DNA from 3 places in the Aliivibrio friggae genome. Region 1 is predicted to be linked to each of the others. Evidence: predicted binding sites of a transcription regulator. Region 1 holds the regulator's gene; each other region holds the start of a gene.
The links. The regulator CRP, encoded in region 1, controls carbon source genes, mostly activating them, when cyclic AMP is high. The targets are predictions, from matches to a motif close to TGTGANNNNNNTCACA.

Region 1 (6,286 bases):
GCGTAACCGCTGGCGTCGTATGCAACTTAACCCTGAGCTTCGCTCTGAAGTAACGCCTAAAAATATTTTGATGATAGGTCCAACAGGTGTTGGTAAAACTGAAATTGCCCGCCGTTTAGCTAAATTAGCAAACGCGCCATTCATTAAAGTTGAAGCGACTAAGTTCACCGAAGTTGGCTATGTTGGCAAAGAAGTTGATAGCATCATTCGTGACTTAACTGATGTGGCAATGAAAATGACCCATCAACAAGCGGTAGAAAAAGTAAAATTCCGCGCTGAAGAGCAAGCAGAAGATCGCATCCTTGATATTTTATTACCACCAGCACGCGATGCATGGGGTAAAAATGAAGAAGGTGATAATAACTCTGGCACTCGCCAATCTTTCCGTAAGAAATTACGTGAAGGCAAACTAGACGACAAAGAAATTGAAGTTGATGTTGCAGCCCCTCAAGTTGGCGTAGAGATCATGGCTCCTCCTGGTATGGAAGAGATGACAAACCAACTTCAAGGCATGTTCCAGAATCTTTCTGGCGGCGACACCACTAAAAAGCGCAAAATGAAGATTAAAGATGCGCTTAAAGCACTGACTGAAGAAGAAGGTGTGAAGCTGGTTAATCCTGAAGAGCTAAAAGAACAAGCCATCTTCAATGTTGAAAACCATGGCATTGTCTTTATCGATGAAATTGATAAGATCTGTAAAGGCTCAAACTCTCAGTCTGGTGATGTTTCCCGTGAAGGTGTACAACGTGATTTACTTCCGTTAGTTGAAGGTAGCACAGTAAGTACTAAACACGGCATGGTAAAAACAGACCACATGCTATTTATCACATCGGGTGCTTTCCAAATGGCAAAACCATCTGATTTAATCCCAGAACTACAAGGTCGTTTACCGATCCGAGTTGAGCTTGAAGCACTTACAGCTAATGACTTTAAACGTATTCTAACAGAGCCAAATGCATCGTTAACAGAGCAATACATTGCTTTATTGGCGACAGAGAATGTGAATGTTGAATTTACTGAAGATGGGATTAGCCGTATTGCTGAATCTGCATTCCAAGTGAACGAAAGCACAGAAAATATTGGTGCTCGTCGTCTGCATACCGTGATGGAGCGTCTGATGGAAGAGATCTCTTATGACGCATCAGAAAAAGACGGTGAAAGCCTTGTGGTTGATGCAGATTATGTCACTTTGCGTTTAGGTAAATTAGTTGCAGATGAAGATTTAAGCCGCTTTATCCTGTAATAAATAATTATCACACCAAAAATAAAGCCTTACTCTATAAAATGAGTAAGGCTTTTTCTTGATTGTCATTTAATCAAAAATAGCGATTAAGCTAAAATCTCCCAAGAATGTGTCATTTCAATGCCTTCCCCCAGCATTAGACACACAGAACAATATTTTTGTAATGAATCCGCAGTCACCTTCTCAACAACTGCCTTATCAAGATCATGACCTGATACTTCGAAGTGAATATTTACATGAGTAAATATTTTTGGTGCCGTTGCTCTGCGCTCACTTGATACTTTTGCGATGCAAGCTGTGACTGCTTGATCTGCTGATTTCAAACCATCAACAACATCAACTGAACTGCAGCCACCCGCAGCCATTAGCACTAATTCCATTGGGCTTGGTGCCTTTTCTCCACCATTACCATCCATTACAACAGAGTGACCAGATTGAGATTGACCTAAGAAAGTAAATCCATCAATCCATTTAACTTCAGCGTTCATAAAAGCCTCTTTACTATATAAAAGGAAAACTCGTGATCCATTTCACGAAATTGTGCCCTTGGTCGCACATTTCATACGATCAAAGTCAAGAAATCAACGGCGAAACAGGGTATGATTTTATCAATTATCTCAACGAACATGCAGCCTTGTTCCGATAACCATATTGTATAGGCCAAACTGATATTTGGCTCAGTTATTTTAAAATGGACATCGCCTACTTGGCAAACGCAGAGGAAGTATAAAGTATGGTTCTAGGTAAACCTCAGACAGATCCAACATTAGAGTGGTTCTTATCTCATTGTCACATTCATAAGTATCCTTCAAAAAGTACTTTGATCCACGCTGGTGAAAAAGCTGAGACTCTTTACTACATCGTAAAAGGTTCTGTTGCTGTACTAATTAAAGATGAAGAAGGAAAGGAAATGATCCTTTCTTACCTTAACCAAGGTGACTTCATTGGTGAGCTTGGCTTGTTTGAAGAAGGTCAAGAACGTTCAGCATGGGTTCGTGCAAAAAGTCCTTGTGAAGTTGCTGAGATTTCATTTAAGAAATTCCGTCAACTTATCCAAGTAAACCCAGATATTCTGATGCGTCTTTCTGCTCAAATGGCAACTCGTCTACAAATCACTAGCCAAAAAGTAGGTGATTTAGCATTCCTAGACGTTACAGGCCGTATCGCTCAGACTCTATTGAATCTAGCTAAACAACCAGATGCAATGACTCACCCAGATGGCATGCAAATTAAGATCACTCGTCAAGAGATCGGTCAAATTGTAGGTTGTTCACGTGAAACTGTTGGCCGTATCTTGAAGATGCTTGAAGAGCAAAACTTGATTTCTGCACACGGTAAAACAATTGTAGTTTACGGTACTCGTTAATTTAACGCTACCTTAAACAAATAAAAACGCAGCCCTTGAGCTGCGTTTTTTTATGCCTAAATTTTAGAATTAACTGTCTGTGCTTTCAAAAATCTTATCAGCAGATGCAGCGACAAATCCTGTATATATCTTGCCATTAGGTAGCGAATAACGCTTAGCAAACTCATAAAATCCACCAGGAATTTCAAACTCACCCTCAGTAAAATTCACTTTCACTTTATCCGCCATTGTTGATGACTGCTCTAAGTAAACCTCAGGAGAGCCTTTCACTTCACCACCCACTTCGTTCATTGCAAAACCTGCATCACGTAAGTGTTGGTTCACATCAACCACTTCAGCAAAGGCTTCAAGCTGATTAACGTAAACCGTAAAGTGATTAGCGCCATAACCATGAGCCGCTAACCAAGAAGCGTACTCACTTTCCTTCGCTAATACTTGATAGTCTTCGAAACTTAATGTCCAAGGCCTACCGGAAGAAAGAAAATCACTGGTGGCAAAATAGTGGGCTGGTACTTGTTCAACCAAGCCATGAATAATGTCCTGTATTTCAGGTGATAGCTCTTCTACTAATAATTCACTAATAAAAACGAGTGGTGCATTAGGATCTGGGTGTTCAAAATGCTGCGCTTTCAGTTTTTTAGCTTCAAAGTCATAAGTCTCACACGCTTTATAGCCTATTGCTAAAAATGGTGCAGCAAGAGTCTGTAGTCCAACTTTAGGTAAATTAAACGTACGTAGCGCAATATGATCGTTAATCAGTTCATCGTTATTAGATAGTAATTGATGAACCTTCCCAGCAGATGGGGATAAGCGCGCAATATAATCTTGCCACAATGACGAAAATAAAGAGTTTACATTATTCATGTTTATCGCCTCTTATAGAGTTAAACCCGGAGAGAGTTGAGCTGGAATTTCACACGCATCTCCTTCCATTGATGCCATTGGGTATGCACAATAATCCGCAGCGTAATAAGCACTTGGTTTCATGTTTCCTGATGCACCCGGACCACCAAATGGCGCGTCACCACTTGCTCCAGTCAGTTGACGGTTACGGTTTACAATACCTGCACGAATATGCTCTACAAAATATTCCCACTCACTGTCATCCGTTGAAACAAGGCCTGCCGATAAACCATAACGAGTGTCATTAGCAAGCTCTACGGCTTCTTCTAATGTCTCGTAACGCACCACTTGCAGTAATGGTCCAAAGTATTCTTCATCTGGTAATTCAGCAACCTTAGTCGCATCAATAATACCGGGTGAAACGAAGGCATGACCTAAGCTTTTGGCTTCGAGTAAAGACTCGCCACCCAAGTCTTGTAAACTCTTCTGGGCGTTTAGAATAAATTCTGCCGCTGCGACTGATATTTGCGAGCCCATAAACGGAGCGTTATCAGCAAACGGTTGGTCAACAACGATACTTTTTGCCACTTCAACAAGGCGAACTAACAATTCATCGCCTGCTTTTCCAATAGGAACATATAAGCGACGAGCACATGTACAACGTTGACCCGCACTAATGAATGCCGATTGAATAATGGTGTAAACTGCCGCTTCTTGATCACCAAAATCTTTTGAAATAACCATCGGGTTATTGCCGCCCATTTCTAGAGCCAGCATTTTTCCTGTGTCTCCTGAGAATTGACGATGCAGGATATGTCCAGTATTCGCACTACCGGTAAATAACAGGCCATCAATACCTTTAGCGCCCGCTAACGCTTCACCTGTTGCACGAGCACCTTGTACTAGGTTAATCACACCATTTGGCAAGCCTGCTTGTTGCCATAATTTCATGATCACTTCACTGGTCCATGGCGTCTGCTCTGAAGGTTTTAGCACGACTGTGTTACCGGCAAGCAGTGCTGGAACAATATGACCATTAGGAAGGTGCCCAGGGAAGTTGTACGGCCCAAAGACAGCCATAACACCTAAAGGGCGATGTCTAAGTACAATTTTATTTCCTGCGGCTTCTCGCTCTTTATAGGGCGTTCTTTCATGATAAGCACGAATAGAAATGGCGATCTTACCAACCATCGCACCGGCTTCCGTTTTGGTTTCCCAGAATGGTTTACCGGTTTCTTTAGCAATCACTTCTGCTATTTGATCTGCATTTTCTTTTACTAACTCAGCAAAACGCTCAATGATCACTTGGCGCGCTTCAAAAGGCTGTTTTTTCCACTCAATAAAGGCATGGCGTGCCGCACCAACGGCTGACTCAACCTGTTCTTTGGTTGCGCTGTTCCCTTCCCACACCACTTCACTGTTGTACGGGCTTACTGATTGTATTGTTTCACCATTACCTGAAACCCAATCCCCTGCAATCCAATGTGTCATATCCTTTGTCCTCTATTGAGCTAATAAACGTACGTAATCATCCACTTCTACTTGCAATGCCGTTGCCGCTTCTTGTGTTAAATGAACGGTATCGGTCGCTTTATCATAAGCGGCGGTGGTTGCTGTTGCTCTGAAATTCTCAAACGATGTATTTGCAATTAAATACTGCTGCGAGCTGTTATGCTCAGTGATGATCACTTTAGCTTTAAATGAATTTCGCACTGATTCAATGCTGCGCAAATCACATTCAACCGTCGGCCCTGCATCAAAAATATCGACATAACCTCGACAGCGGAAACCTTCATTTTCTAATAGTCTTAGAGCCGGTTTAGTATTGTCATGTACCTTACCAATCACCGCTTGCGCTTCTTTACTTAATAAGCTGACATAAATCGGTAATTTAGGCATAAGATCCGCAATAAAACCTTTATAACCAATCCCCGTTAGGTAATCAGCTTCGGTAAAATCGATCGAAAAAAAGTGCTTTTGTAGCCATTTCCAAAAAGGAGATTGCCCCTCCTCATCTGAGACACCACGCATTTCAGCAAAAATGGTATCTGAGAAACGGTGCGGGTGCTCTGCCATCATTAAAAAACGCGCTTTAGACATTAAGCGGCCATTAAGACCTTCACGAAATTCGGGACGTAAGAAAAGCGTACAGATCTCTGTGCTACCAGTATAATTACTACCAAAAGTCAGTACTTTCACGACATTATTAACATTGAGCTTACGTGAGAAATGAACCACTTTACTGATGTGATAATTATAGAAAGGTGAATCCAAACCAACTGCGGCTTCTATCCCTGTCGTTCCCGTAACCTCACCGGTGACCGAATCTTCCCCAACCATAAGGTAACCTTCCGTGCCAGGGGATTGAACTTCTTTTTCAAAGCTCCCAATAGAGTGATCAATTCGATTTCGTAATTGCTCTTCATTGACAGGTAGTGAGGTAAAGCCGTGGCCAGATTCTACGGCACACTGATGAAGTGCAGGATAATCTTCCTGAGTGATAGGACGAATAACAAGCATCAATATTCCCTCCGATGCGATGTTTCATAGACTGTGCTAAGTCCAATAGATAAAACTTCAAGGCTATCTATTGGAATGAACACCTAGGTTTTAAATCTAAATAAAAAGAGGGCAACCCAAACTCCGGAGTTGCCCAAATCCCTATATGAATCTATTTATTTAATGACGCAAGTGCCTTATCTAAACGAGTAAAACCAAGCTCAACGTCTTCTTTTGTGATCACTAATGATGGTGTAAAACGAACTACATTCACGCCAGCCACAAGTACCATTAGGCCTTGTTCTCCTGCGGCAACAAGGACATCACGAGCACGA
Region 2 (6,286 bases), 200 kb from region 1:
TAAAAATGGCCTTCTTCTTGCTCGTGAACTTCGTGAGCGTGGCGATATGGCTCTAATGTTCCTAACAGGTCGAGACAATGAAGTTGATAAGATTTTAGGTCTAGAAATTGGCGCTGATGATTACATCACTAAGCCGTTTAACCCTCGCGAACTAACTATTCGTGCGCGTAACTTATTAACTCGTTCAATGAACCAAAGCACAACAGTTGAAGATAAGAAAACTGTTGAACGTTATGCGTTCAATGGTTGGACAGTTGAAATCAATAGCCGTTCTCTTGTAAGCCCAAGCGGTGAGAGCTATAAGCTTCCTCGTTCAGAGTTCCGTGCTCTTCTTCACTTCTGTGAAAACCCAGGTAAGATCCAGACTCGTGCTGATCTTCTGAAAAAAATGACAGGTCGTGAGCTTAAGCCACACGATCGTACGGTTGATGTGACAATTCGTCGTATCCGTAAGCACTTTGAATCAGTAACTGATACTCCAGAGATCATTGCTACGATTCACGGTGAAGGTTACCGTTTCTGTGGTGATTTAGAAGAGCTATAAGCCTCTTTTAATTTACCAATAAAAAATGCCCAGCTAGTAATAGCTGGGCATTTTTAGTTTATACAAAGCAACTAGCCTCGAGTTGAGGTTGACTAGTAAACCGTGTCGATCTGAACGTCAGTTTCAACAATCCACTCATTATTTGCTTCAATTGCGATATCAACAGGCTGTGCTGCGTCTATATCGTAAAAAGATTGTCCTGCGATTTCCCAAGTATGGTTATCATGAACCCGTACTTCAAACTCTTCATCAGATAGCGGCCATGAATTATCACCTTGACGAAGAAGTACTTTATCAATAACCAACTCAGGAGCAATTACCTGTTCTGATGTTAACGCCAGAGAAAAATTAACTTTACTCTCATCTCTTTCTTCACCAATGGTAGGCATCTGGTCAACCCATACCGCTGAATTAAGCTGAATTTTAGCATCCATCACTTCAATTTTATTATCTTGCTTCCAATCAGCTTGTGGCTGAGATGTCATTTGACAACCTGATAATGCGACCATCATTACTGAGGCTAATAATACCTTTCTCATCATATCCCTTATTTATCTTGCTGCTCTAGCCAGCTTTTTAATATTTGAATATCATTTTCATATTCATTTTTGATTTCTTCAACCCAATCATCAATGTTTTCCCACCATGCAGGTAAATCTGGCGATTGTGCTTTTTGAGCGACTTGTTGAATATGCTTCAATCCAATAGAGCCCGCCGCGCCTTTCATTTTATGAGTTTCAAACACAATACCGTCTTGATCTCTTGCTGTCATGTTTGTATCTAGAATTTGAATGTATTCTTTCATGCTTTTTTCAAACATTTCAATACTAGCGTGGACAGGTTTAGTCCCTACAATATCAATGTATGACTCTAACATCTCTATATCTAATAAACGCTCAATCAGCTGTTCATTCTCTAATTGTTCCGCTGTTTTTACTGGTTGTTTTAATTTCTGTTGTACTATTTTCTTATCTGACATCGAGAATAACTCAAGCACTTCGGTTAATGCTTTCACACTAAGAGGTTTGCTTATCGCCTCATCCATGCCCTTTTCAAAGTATTCATCTTTCTCTTTTAATAAATTAGCCGTCAATGCTACTAATGGCGGTAACTCATCGAACTTCTCTCTCAATGCCTGAGCAACATCAAAACCTGTCATATCTGGCAATTGAATATCCAGTAAGGCTAGGTCGTATTTGGTTGGGTCAAATTGATTAAGAGCGTCTTCACCACACATGGCAACATCCACTGTATGCCCAAGACTTTCAAGCAATGAGCGAGCTACTGTCACATTCAACTCAATATCTTCCAACATAAAGATACGCAATGACTTAGCACTTTTCTTTTCTGGCATCGCTTCTTCTTCTTTTACAGAATCCACTAATGGCACATTAATCGTTACTGTAAATGTACTGCCAAAGCCTAGTTCACTGCTTACGGTAATATCTCCATCCATAAGGTTTATAAGCTCTTTAGATACAGCTAAGCCAATCCCTGTTCCGACGGCATGCAGATTGTCTTTGCCTTGTTTTACTTGATAGTACATTGCAAATACATTATCTAACTCTGATTCAGGGATCCCAATGCCAGTGTCTTCAATCTCAAAGGTTATTTCTGCACTGTCAGAATATATATCTGCGCCCACAGACATTACGACACTGCCTTCTTTAGTGAATTTAGTCGCATTACCAATTAAATTCCAAAGCACTTGGCGTAGGCGCGTACTATCAACACTAATATTTGCGGGTAAATCAGAGAGTCTTTCAAGATCAAAGCGCAATCCTTTCTGCTCAGCCATTAAGCCTGAAATATTTTCCATCTCAGTAACAAAGCTTATGAAATCAAGCGGCTTAGGTAGCAGTTCTAATTTACGACGATCAAATTTATCCATATCAATAATATCGTTAAAGATATTACCAAGGGTGATCGCACTGACATTAATGGTTCGCATATAGTTATGCTGTTCATCATCAAGACGGGTATCTAACAACATACGACTTAAACCAACAATGCCATTCAGTGGAGTGCGTAACTCATGGCTTATTGTAGAAATAAAGGTGGTTTTATCACGACTGGCTTTTTGTAATGCATCTTCATATTCTTTACGTTCGGTAATGTCTCGTCCAAAACCAACCAAACCAAGATGACGGCCTGACTTACTGTAGAACGGGATCTTACTTAGCTCAAAACACGCTTTACGACCATCAGGGTAATCTAACCACTGCTCATAAGTTAAGGCTTTGTCGTCTCTCAATACTTGTCTATCAGTATCAATAACTTTGGCAGCGACTTCTGCGTTATAGACGTCTTTTGGAGATAAACCGATCAACTCTTTTTCTGTTTTACCCGTAAGATCTTCCATCGCTTTATTACAGCCAGAAAAAAGACCAAGGTCATTTCGATAATAGATAATGTCTGGAGAGGTATCTAGGTAAGATCTAAGTAATGCGGTTTGTTCTGCTAATTCTAATTGCGCTTTTTCTCGTTGAAAGACTTCATTTTCAAGATCTTCCATCGCTTCTTTTCTGCCATCTTCTGCTTTTTCACGCTCTTCAATTTCTTGATTTAGCTTCTTTACGTTGCCTTGTAATTTTTTATTTAAATCTAAATCACGAGTGCGCATCTCTTCCATCTTACTGACTAATTTAGAAAGTCTTTGACGAGAGTCTTCTAAATGCTCAACGACGACGGATAAGAAAAAGACAGCCCATGGTGTAATTAATAACCCAAAGAACACTGAACGAACAATATCCAAATCATTAACTTCACCACTTAATACAAGCGTAACGCCAACTTGAACAATAACGGCCAATGCAACTAAAGCAATGGCAAGTAAGAGACTAAAACGAACGATGCCAAGTCTCACCATGAGATCGACATAAAATTGCGCGAGAATTTTTAACTGCTTCATAAACACACCCTGATAGTATTCAGCTAAATAATATCAGGGTTAGCTCTATTTGAGTTATTTTTTCAATACTGGGGCGGTATATTTGAAGGGTTGGTTAATCAAAGAGCCTTGTGCACCTTTGTTATTTAAAGCCATACCAACATTTGTTAAACCTAACCAACGCGGTTCGCACCATAATGGCGAAAGAAGGGTTGGTCTTCTTGCTGTCGCTGATACTCGGTGATACACAATCTCTGGAGGGGTTAATCGAATTAATTCACAAGCAACATCGACATAATCATCCATCTCTGGCGCTTCTATTTTTCCCGCTCGCCACGCTTTGGCCATAGTACTGCCTTCAACAATATGCAAAGGATGTAATTTAAGTCCATCCGTTCCTGTTTCAAGTACTTTAGCCAAGGTAGTGCGGTAGTCTTCCTCGGTATCGCCGGGTAAACCAATAATTAAGTGCGTACACACCTTAATCCCAAGCGCTCTTGCTTTACGAGTAATCGCATCATAACAAGCAAAGTCATGACCTCGATTAATACGTTTTAGGGTTTTATCATTGGCCGTTTGCAACCCAAGCTCTAGCCAAACTTCATAACCATCATCAACATAGCCCTTCAATAAGTCTAATACGGCATCAGGCACACAATCAGGACGAGTTCCAACGCATAGCCCTACAATATTTGCAGATTTAAGCGCTTCTTCGTACATGTTTTTAAGAACTTGAACTTCAGCAAAGGTATTCGTATAAGCCTGAAAATAAGCAAGGTACTTTTTAGCACGCTGCACTTCTCCTGCTCTATCTACCAACTGATCATGAATCGATTTGAACTGCTCTTGTTCATCAGAAAATGAAGCTACATTACAAAAGGTACACCCACCCTTTCCTATCGTTCCATCCCTGTTTGGACAACTGAATCCACCGTGAAGGGTCAGCTTATGTACTTTTTCACCATAACGGCGCTGTAAATCCTGTCCAAATGTATTTGCTAGTTCATGAAGTTGCATCGCGATAACCAATTAAGTAAATCAAACACTTAGTTCACAAATAAAAAGAAGTCTCAATTCTATTTGTGAAAGTTGCTAACTCGTTTGTAAAAAAAGACCGTAAATAATAGCGAAAACCGTCACTCGCAATTGTAATTTATATCAATAAAAGACGCATAAAGTGGCGGTTAAATGCGAAAAAAGCCGAATTATTATAAATACTTATTCATTTTGAGTAAAAAAAGTGAAAATTACGTGCAACTTTCGTTGGTATTTAATATGACAAAAATGTAGGATAGTTACATCGTAAAATAGTTTAATTTGCCATCAACATGAATGTTGTGGTGTTTCGATAGTGATATCTACCCTCAGACAACAAATACAACGGATAAAAATGTATTTGATAGATATCACAATGGATTGGGTTCGTTTGCACGTCATATTAAGTGATGCCAGCAAGCGCCAGAATGGATTCAAACTTGCTACCTCTTGAGACTAACTCACAGCAAGTTCGATTAAAATTTAGCAAAGGACTAGACAGAAACTTACGTAGAGAAGTTGTGTCTGCATAATACTGGAAGGATGTATCTATGGTAGATAGAGAGCAGAATACACAAGGCATGTATACTCCCGAGTTGGAGCATGATGCGTGTGGTATCGGTTTTGTCGCTCACCTCAAAAACCGTAAATCTCATGATGTGGTTACTCAAGCGCTTGATATGCTTGCTCGTATGGAACACCGTGGTGGTCAAGGCTGTGATCCATGCAGTGGTGACGGCGCGGGTATTCTTTTACAAAAGCCTCATGAGTTTTTATTAGAAGAAGCCGTAAAACTTGGTATTAAACTGCCATCTTTTGAGAAATACGGTGTTGGTGTTGTCTTATTCCCTAAAGATGAGCATAAACGTCAACAATGTAGAGATATTTTAGAGCGCAATGCTCAACGTCTTGATTTAGAAATCATTGGCTATCGCGTTCTTCCTGTCGATAATTCAATGCTAGGCGACGATCCACTAAGTACAGAGCCTCAATTTGAGCATGTATTTATTTCTGGTGGCCCATCAATTACCCCAGAAGAGCTTGAACGTAAATTGTATGTTCTACGTAACTACACCGTTCGAGTCTGTTTGGAAAGTATTTCTAATATTGGTGATGATTTCTACATCAACTCTCTATCGTACAAAACACTTGTTTATAAAGGCCAATTAACGACTGAGCAAGTTCCACAGTACTTCCTAGACTTACAAAATCCAACGATGGTGACGGCATTAGCGCTGGTTCACTCTCGTTTCTCTACGAATACTTTCCCTCGCTGGCGTCTAGCTCAACCATTCCGTTACATTGCCCATAATGGTGAGATCAACACAGTTCGTGGTAACTTGAACTGGATGAAAGCCCGTGAAGCGATTATAGAGTCTGATCTATTTAGCCAACAAGAAATGGATATGCTACTTCCGATTTGTCAGGAAGGCAGCTCAGATTCATCGAACTTTGATATGGCGCTAGAACTGCTTGTTCTGTCTGGCCGTAGCTTGCCACACGCATTAATGATGATGATCCCTGAAGCGTGGCAAGAAAATAAAAACATGGACCCTACCCGTCGCGCGTTCTATCAATACCACGCGAACGTAATGGAACCTTGGGATGGCCCTGCGTCTGTTTGTTTCACTGATGGTGTTCAAGTAGGTGCAACACTTGACCGTAATGGTCTGCGTCCTTCTCGTTATACCGTGACAAAAGATGACTTCCTTGTGATGGCATCTGAATCTGGTGTTGTAAAAATAGCACCAGAAAACATTGAATTCCGTGGTCGTCTACAGCCAGGTCGTATCTTTGTTGCTGACTTAGAACAAGGC
Region 3 (6,286 bases), 850 kb from region 1:
AATCCTAATGCGATTAAAGCCTTTTCTAAAAACATAGAGAAGCTGATAGGTAAACGTGAATCATGGGATTTAATTACCTCTCGGGAACTAGCAACCGCATTACTAGACAGTAAAAAACGTCGTCGTCGCTCTGATAAACATGAACAAAACTGGTTAAAAATGACCGGTTTTGCACTACGCCCTGGTTTTGGATACCCTGCTGACGAATGGAAAATTAGCCAAGCATGGGAAACCTATCAACAAGGTATTCAGTTTGAATCAAAGCAATCTTGGAATGATTGGTGGACATTCTGGCGTCGTATCTCTGGTGGTTTAAGCCAAGAGCAACAAGAAACCATTTTGGCAGATATTGCTAAATATTTGCATCCAGGTTCTTTACGTAACCCTAAAACACTAGAAGATGCGACAAACAAAAGCTATGAGGCGATGGTTCGCTTAGCTGCAGCTCTAGAACATCTAGATGTTGAAGATAAAACATTAATTTCAACGTGGGTGTTAGGTCATGCTAAAAATGGCAATCAAGCGCAGGTACATTGGTGGGCATTGGGTCGTATTTGTTCTCGTTCTCCATTTTATGGAAGTCAGCATAACCTTATTCCGGCAAGCCAAATTGCTCAGTGGCTACCTACACTGCTAGAACAAGATTGGAAAGCACAACCAATGGCAGGTTTTGCCGCTGTTATGATGGCACGATTAACCGGTGATAGAACTTTAGATGTCTCTGATAAGCTACGTCAAAGTATCATTGATAAACTGAAGAAGAGTCGCTCTCCACAAAGCTGGATAGAATTAGTATCTAGTCAACAAGCGCTAACAGAAGCCGATTCTAAACGTTTATTTGGTGATGCCTTACCTGCAGGATTACGTCTAATTAATTAGCTTTAACCAATGACAAAAATAAGACAAAGAGTCTTTTTTGCGTCATTTTTGTCAAAGCTACGCAAACAAACTAAAATTTCCTTCAAAATTGTGATGAATTAAGTATACTAAATTCATCACAATTTGAAGGTAACCTGAATGATCCATATCGTTATTTTAGCGACTATGGTGTTACTTTATTTTGTTGGTTGGTCTCGCTTCGGTACTCGAGAATTACGCAATGCGGCTAAGAGGTTCAGTGGAATTATCCCCGCCCCTCAAGAGTTGGTTATTGAATGGATTATGTATAATAAACAGATATTGGATATCAATGAGTTTCAACGTTTCATCATCCATTTAAATAGAGCAAGCACTGAAGATTTAAAAACTGAACTAGATAGTTTTTCACATTATCTTGAAATACACGCTCCTGAGTATGTTCTTTCAAGAACTCATTCTTAAACTATTTCATTAATCAAACAAAAAGGCTCATAGTCAATGACTGTGAGCCTTTCTTCATTTGAATGTTTTATAACGACCTAAGTTAACTTCTTGAGCCTAGTTTCACTTTGCCTTTTGAATTAAACCATAAAGCTTGTGATTTCTTTTTACCGATAAGAATTGGTAAATCATCATAAAATAAGAAGTTTTTCCATGTTTGCTTAAACGTTCCCCAAGAAGTTTCAATCAGGTTATATTTTTCATAACAAAAATATACCGTCACATCATCAGCCCAATCAATGAACTCTAATACTTCTTCTGGTAATGCTTCGTTGTCACTATCCCAACGGTGCTGCCAATCAATTTCATTACTCCATGAGCTTTTTTTCATTGGCCATTCTTTTGAACCAAAATGATCTGCGGTTGGACTATTCGCACTGATAAAGTCATTCCAAACCTGAGCAGATTTTGCTTGAGTGAATGGCTTAATTAATGGTAGTAATGCATCATCAACTGGCATTGATTGATGAGTGAAAATCCATTTGCGGTTGTATTCATCTAAAGGTAAATAGCTCATAGTTCATTCTGTATTTAAGACATGTACACCTATTCTATCGTCTTTTTTTATTAAGCCCAAATAAGAATATTTAACAGTGGGTTGATTTTTATCATTAAGCCCCTCATTACAATAGTATTGAATAACAAAGCTATACTGATTCTATAAATTAGTATTCATTAAAATTATAATTATTCGGTTACACATGCCTTCTGCTTCGTTTATGTGTAATCACCATTACAAGGATTATTTCATGATCACGCATGTTGGCATATTAGATCAAGACCCCGTCCGTCTTGTAACTCCCCTTCTTGATCTCTCCGTAAAAGGCGAGCATATGATTTTCATTGGCGACGAAACACAAAAAGACATGTTTCATCGTTTAGAAAGCATACTTCAATATAAAGGGATCACCTCTGACTTCTATGAAATTCCAAATATCGTAGATACCCATTTAATCAAAGAGTCTTTACAAGCGCTAGCTGCTGAAATGAAGCTACACTTTAGTGATATAAAGCTAAATGCAAGTTGTGGGCTTCGACACCGTCTTCTTTCTGCCTATGAAGTGTTTCGTTCATATCATTGGCCAATTTTTGTTGTCGAACCATTCAGCGATAAATTATGTTGGCTTTATCCTGACGGCAGAAAACAAAAGCATGTAGCAGATAATATCCGTTTAAGTGATTACCTCGCTATCTTTGGTGCGCGTTGTGAGTTCTCTGAATCTGAGCTTCCAGAAAGCATTGATAAACGTCTGCGTGAACTTTGCCAGCGTTGGGCAAGTAATGCACTAGAATTAGGCCCAGGCCTTGCTACATTAAACTACTTAGCGACGACTTGTCGTAAAGAACAACGTTTAGATGTAGAAGTAACTGAAAAACAACAAAGCTACAAAGAACTAAATATGTTGCTAACTGATCTTGTTGAAACAGGATTAGCTACCTACGAAAACGGCACATTAACTTTCGACTGTGAAGAAGCACGACGCTTAGCTAACGGTGAGTGGTTAGAAATTTTGGTTCATAATACGGTCGTTGATATTCAACAATATTTACCTACACTTCAAGACCATTCATTGAATGTTCAAGTTCATCGTGAAATTGGAACGAAAGACGTTCGTAATGAACTTGATGTGGTTAGCATAGTAAATAACAAGCTGCATATCATTGAATGTAAGACTAAAGGTATGCGAGATGATGGCGATGACACTCTCTATAAATTAGAATCGTTACGTGACCTTCTAGGTGGCTTACAAGCACGAGCCATGTTGGTAAGCTTCCGCCCTCTACGTAATAACGACATTATGCGAGCACAAGATTTAGGCTTAGCTATTATTGGCCCTGATGAATTGGGCGATCTTAAAAAGCATCTTCTAAATTGGTTCTTAGCCGCTGGTGGTCATTAATCATTGAGCTAAACTAATTTAACAATAAAAAGACCGATGATTTGGTCTTTTTTATTTTCTGCCGTGTACTCTCGATACAAAAATGCCGCTGATTCATTTGAACCAACGGCATCTTAATATCTTTTTATGTTCTTCTACTATAGAAGATTACGAGCAGCTTCAATAACAACCTTGATTGAACGTGCTTCAGTTTCTTTTAATGTCGCGTGATCAGGTGTCTCTTTTTGAGTACGGTTGATAATTACGCCCGCAACACAACCCGCACGTAAACCAGAGCTTGCACACATTGTTAATAATGTTGCTGATTCCATTTCAAAGTTCAGTACGCCCATGTCTTGCCACTCTTGCATAGAACCTTGGAAACGCTTAACAACACGACCTGAGAACGTATCGTAACGTTCTTGACCTGGATAGAAAGTATCACTTGATGCTGTAACACCTGTGTGAACGGTTGCACCTTGGTCAACAACCGCTTTACGCATTGCTGTTGCAACATCAAAGTCAGCAACTGCAGGGAATTCCATTGGAGCAAAGTGAAGACTTGCACCATCTAAACGAACAGAACCAGTAGTCACAATCATGTCACCTACATTTACATGCGGTTGAATTGCGCCTGTTGTACCTACACGTAGGAAAGTACGAACACCCAATTGCGCTAGCTCTTCAACAGCAATAGAAGTCGATGGACCACCAATACCCGTTGAACATACTACAATTTTCTTGCCATCTAGCTCAGCTAGGTACACTGTGTATTCACGGTGGCTTGCTAGAAATTTAGGGTTTTCCATTTGCTCTGCGATTTTTTGAACACGTGCTGGATCACCAGGAATGATCGCCATTTCTGCACCTTGAAGATCTGCCTGTGTTACGCCTAAATGGAATACTGCTGCTGTCATGGTTAACTCCTTGCGATTGTAGGGTCGCGTTAATTTAATTAGTTATATTTGATTCGATGAAGTTACTTTACCCAAACGACCTTTGCATTAGTGTGATTAAGATCCCGAAAGGAATGTTGATAAGCTACACTCTTGCAAAGAAAACCGATTGGCATCACAAAAAATAAAGATTATCGATTAACTTATACTCAAGATTAACTCTACTGACAGAGCCTTACAATAATTTCAAACTCAATAAGTATAATTACATGCTCAATATTTGAACTCACAGATGTTCTAGAAAAAACGAAATACGAACAACAAAATTAATTTACCTCTCTCAATATCACTTTTTTAATAATTAAAAACCTTAGGATTGGCTTTTTTCCCTCTCATATCCTTAACTTATAATAAGTTATATATTGTATATTGAGGTCACGGATGAATAAGCAGTCAGAGAAAAATAACTCAAATAATAAAGCTGAATCACTTTTAAATTCGAAAAAAGAAAAGTCACCGCTTAAACATAAAAAAAATAAAAACCAAACCTATTTAGCAAAGAGACTCTCTCTATATCCTCAATTAATGTTAATTTTACCCAGTTTTTCTTTGTCTCAAACTCTTACATCAGAAGACAATATTGAAGAAAAAGACTCAAATATAGAAAGCGGTACATTAGATGTGTCGAATTCTCATCATAATGAGTCACTCATTTCACCTCTAGCTCCTATTGTTGAAAACAAAATGAGTAATATTCAACCTAACCAAGATGATGCGAATGAACACACTCCAATGGCAACGCCCAGTGCACGAAGTAGTTCCCATTTAGCCTCACACGCAATAACTCCTATTGGGATTCTTCCTACGCCAGTGCAAAACCATACAATCAACCAAGCTCCTGCTATGTTGGTTACCCCCCCTACGACCTTAAGCACACCTCCTCTACAGCACTCACAGCAGCAAGCTATTATTTCAGGAAAAGACTCTGCGACAACAACCGAAGATGTGACAACTCATGTTGCCGGAAAACTGACAGTAATAGACCCTGATCTTGGTGAGGCTCATTTTTCAAACACTGATATTACTGGCTCACTAGGCACTCTGCACCTCACTAACTCTGGAGCATGGACGTACGATCTAGACAATACTAACCCGAGGGTTCAAGCGTTAGGTAAAGGCGCGACAGCTACGGACACCATCACCGTTCATTCGGCCGATGGCACACCTCATCAAGTAACTATCACAGTAAATGGCACTAACGATAAAGCCGTGATTGCAGGCACAGATTCAGGTGCGGTGACAGAAGAATCTCAACTTCAAACTTCAGGAACACTGACTGTTACGGATGTCGATACCGGCGAAGCGCATTTCTCCAATACAAACATTATTGGGACTTTCGGTACGTTACACTTAACTGATAACGGTTCGTGGACGTACGATTTAGATAACACAAACCCGACCGTTCAAGCATTAGCTAAAGGCTCGACGGCAACGGATACGATCACCATTCATTCGGCCGATGGCACACCTCATCAAGTAACTATCACGGTTAATGGCACTAATGATAATGCTGTGATTGGGGGCACAGATTCAGGTGCAGTGACGGAAGAATCTCAACTTCAAACCTCAGGTACACTGACTGTTACGGATGTGGATACCGGTGAAGCGCACTTCGCTACTTCATCCACAGGAAGTACCGATATTGCAGGCACTTTGGGCACGCTACACCTTACCGACAACGGCCAGTGGACTTACGATTTAAATAATACTAACCCAACAGTTCAAGCATTAGGTAAAGGCGCGACAGCAACCGATACTATTACCGTTCATTCTGCCGATGGCACACCTCATCAAGTGACTATCACAGTAAATGGCACTAATGACAAAGCAGTGATTGGGGGCACAGATTCTGGCGCGGTAACAGAAGAATCTCAACTTCAGACCTCAGGCACACTGACTGTCACCGATGTCGATACAGGCGAAGCACACTTCTCCAATACCAACATTGTTGGGACTTTAGGTACGTTACATTTAACAGATAATGGTAGTTGGACATACGATCTAGATAATACTAACCCGACCGTTCAAGCACTTGGGCAAGGTCAGCAAGTAAAAGATATTATTAGTGTTCAATCAGCCGATGGTACACCC

Region 2: the regulator CRP is predicted to act here: its motif matches at 4,830-4,845, upstream of gltB (glutamate synthase large subunit).
Region 3: the regulator CRP is predicted to act here: its motif matches at 4,248-4,263, upstream of udp (uridine phosphorylase).

The regions. Positions count from the first base shown of each region.
Region 1 is NZ_CM170648.1:2,600,834-2,607,119, forward strand. Features, by position in the region: gene hslU (ATP-dependent protease ATPase subunit HslU) at 1-1,243, shown strand, start outside; gene AC2INI_RS11995 (OsmC family protein) at 1,330-1,731, opposite strand; gene crp (cAMP-activated global transcriptional regulator CRP) at 1,977-2,609, shown strand; gene AC2INI_RS12005 (2-oxoadipate dioxygenase/decarboxylase family protein) at 2,679-3,473, opposite strand; gene astD (succinylglutamate-semialdehyde dehydrogenase) at 3,486-4,943, opposite strand; gene astA (arginine N-succinyltransferase) at 4,956-5,972, opposite strand; gene AC2INI_RS12020 (aspartate aminotransferase family protein) at 6,124-6,286, opposite strand, start outside.
Region 2 is NZ_CM170648.1:2,398,618-2,404,903, forward strand. Features, by position in the region: gene arcA (two-component system response regulator ArcA) at 1-544, shown strand, start outside; gene AC2INI_RS11170 (membrane lipoprotein lipid attachment site-containing protein) at 637-1,086, opposite strand; gene arcB (aerobic respiration two-component sensor histidine kinase ArcB) at 1,092-3,455, opposite strand; gene mnmL (tRNA modification radical SAM protein MnmL/YtqA) at 3,510-4,451, opposite strand; gene gltB (glutamate synthase large subunit) at 5,021-6,286, shown strand, end outside.
Region 3 is NZ_CM170648.1:1,747,389-1,753,674, forward strand. Features, by position in the region: gene AC2INI_RS08160 (Hsp70 family protein) at 1-879, shown strand, start outside; gene AC2INI_RS08165 (hypothetical protein) at 1,018-1,320, shown strand; gene AC2INI_RS08170 (DUF2947 domain-containing protein) at 1,403-1,876, opposite strand; gene AC2INI_RS08175 (DUF1887 family protein) at 2,109-3,260, shown strand; gene udp (uridine phosphorylase) at 3,398-4,156, opposite strand; gene AC2INI_RS08185 (VCBS domain-containing protein) at 4,577-6,286, shown strand, end outside.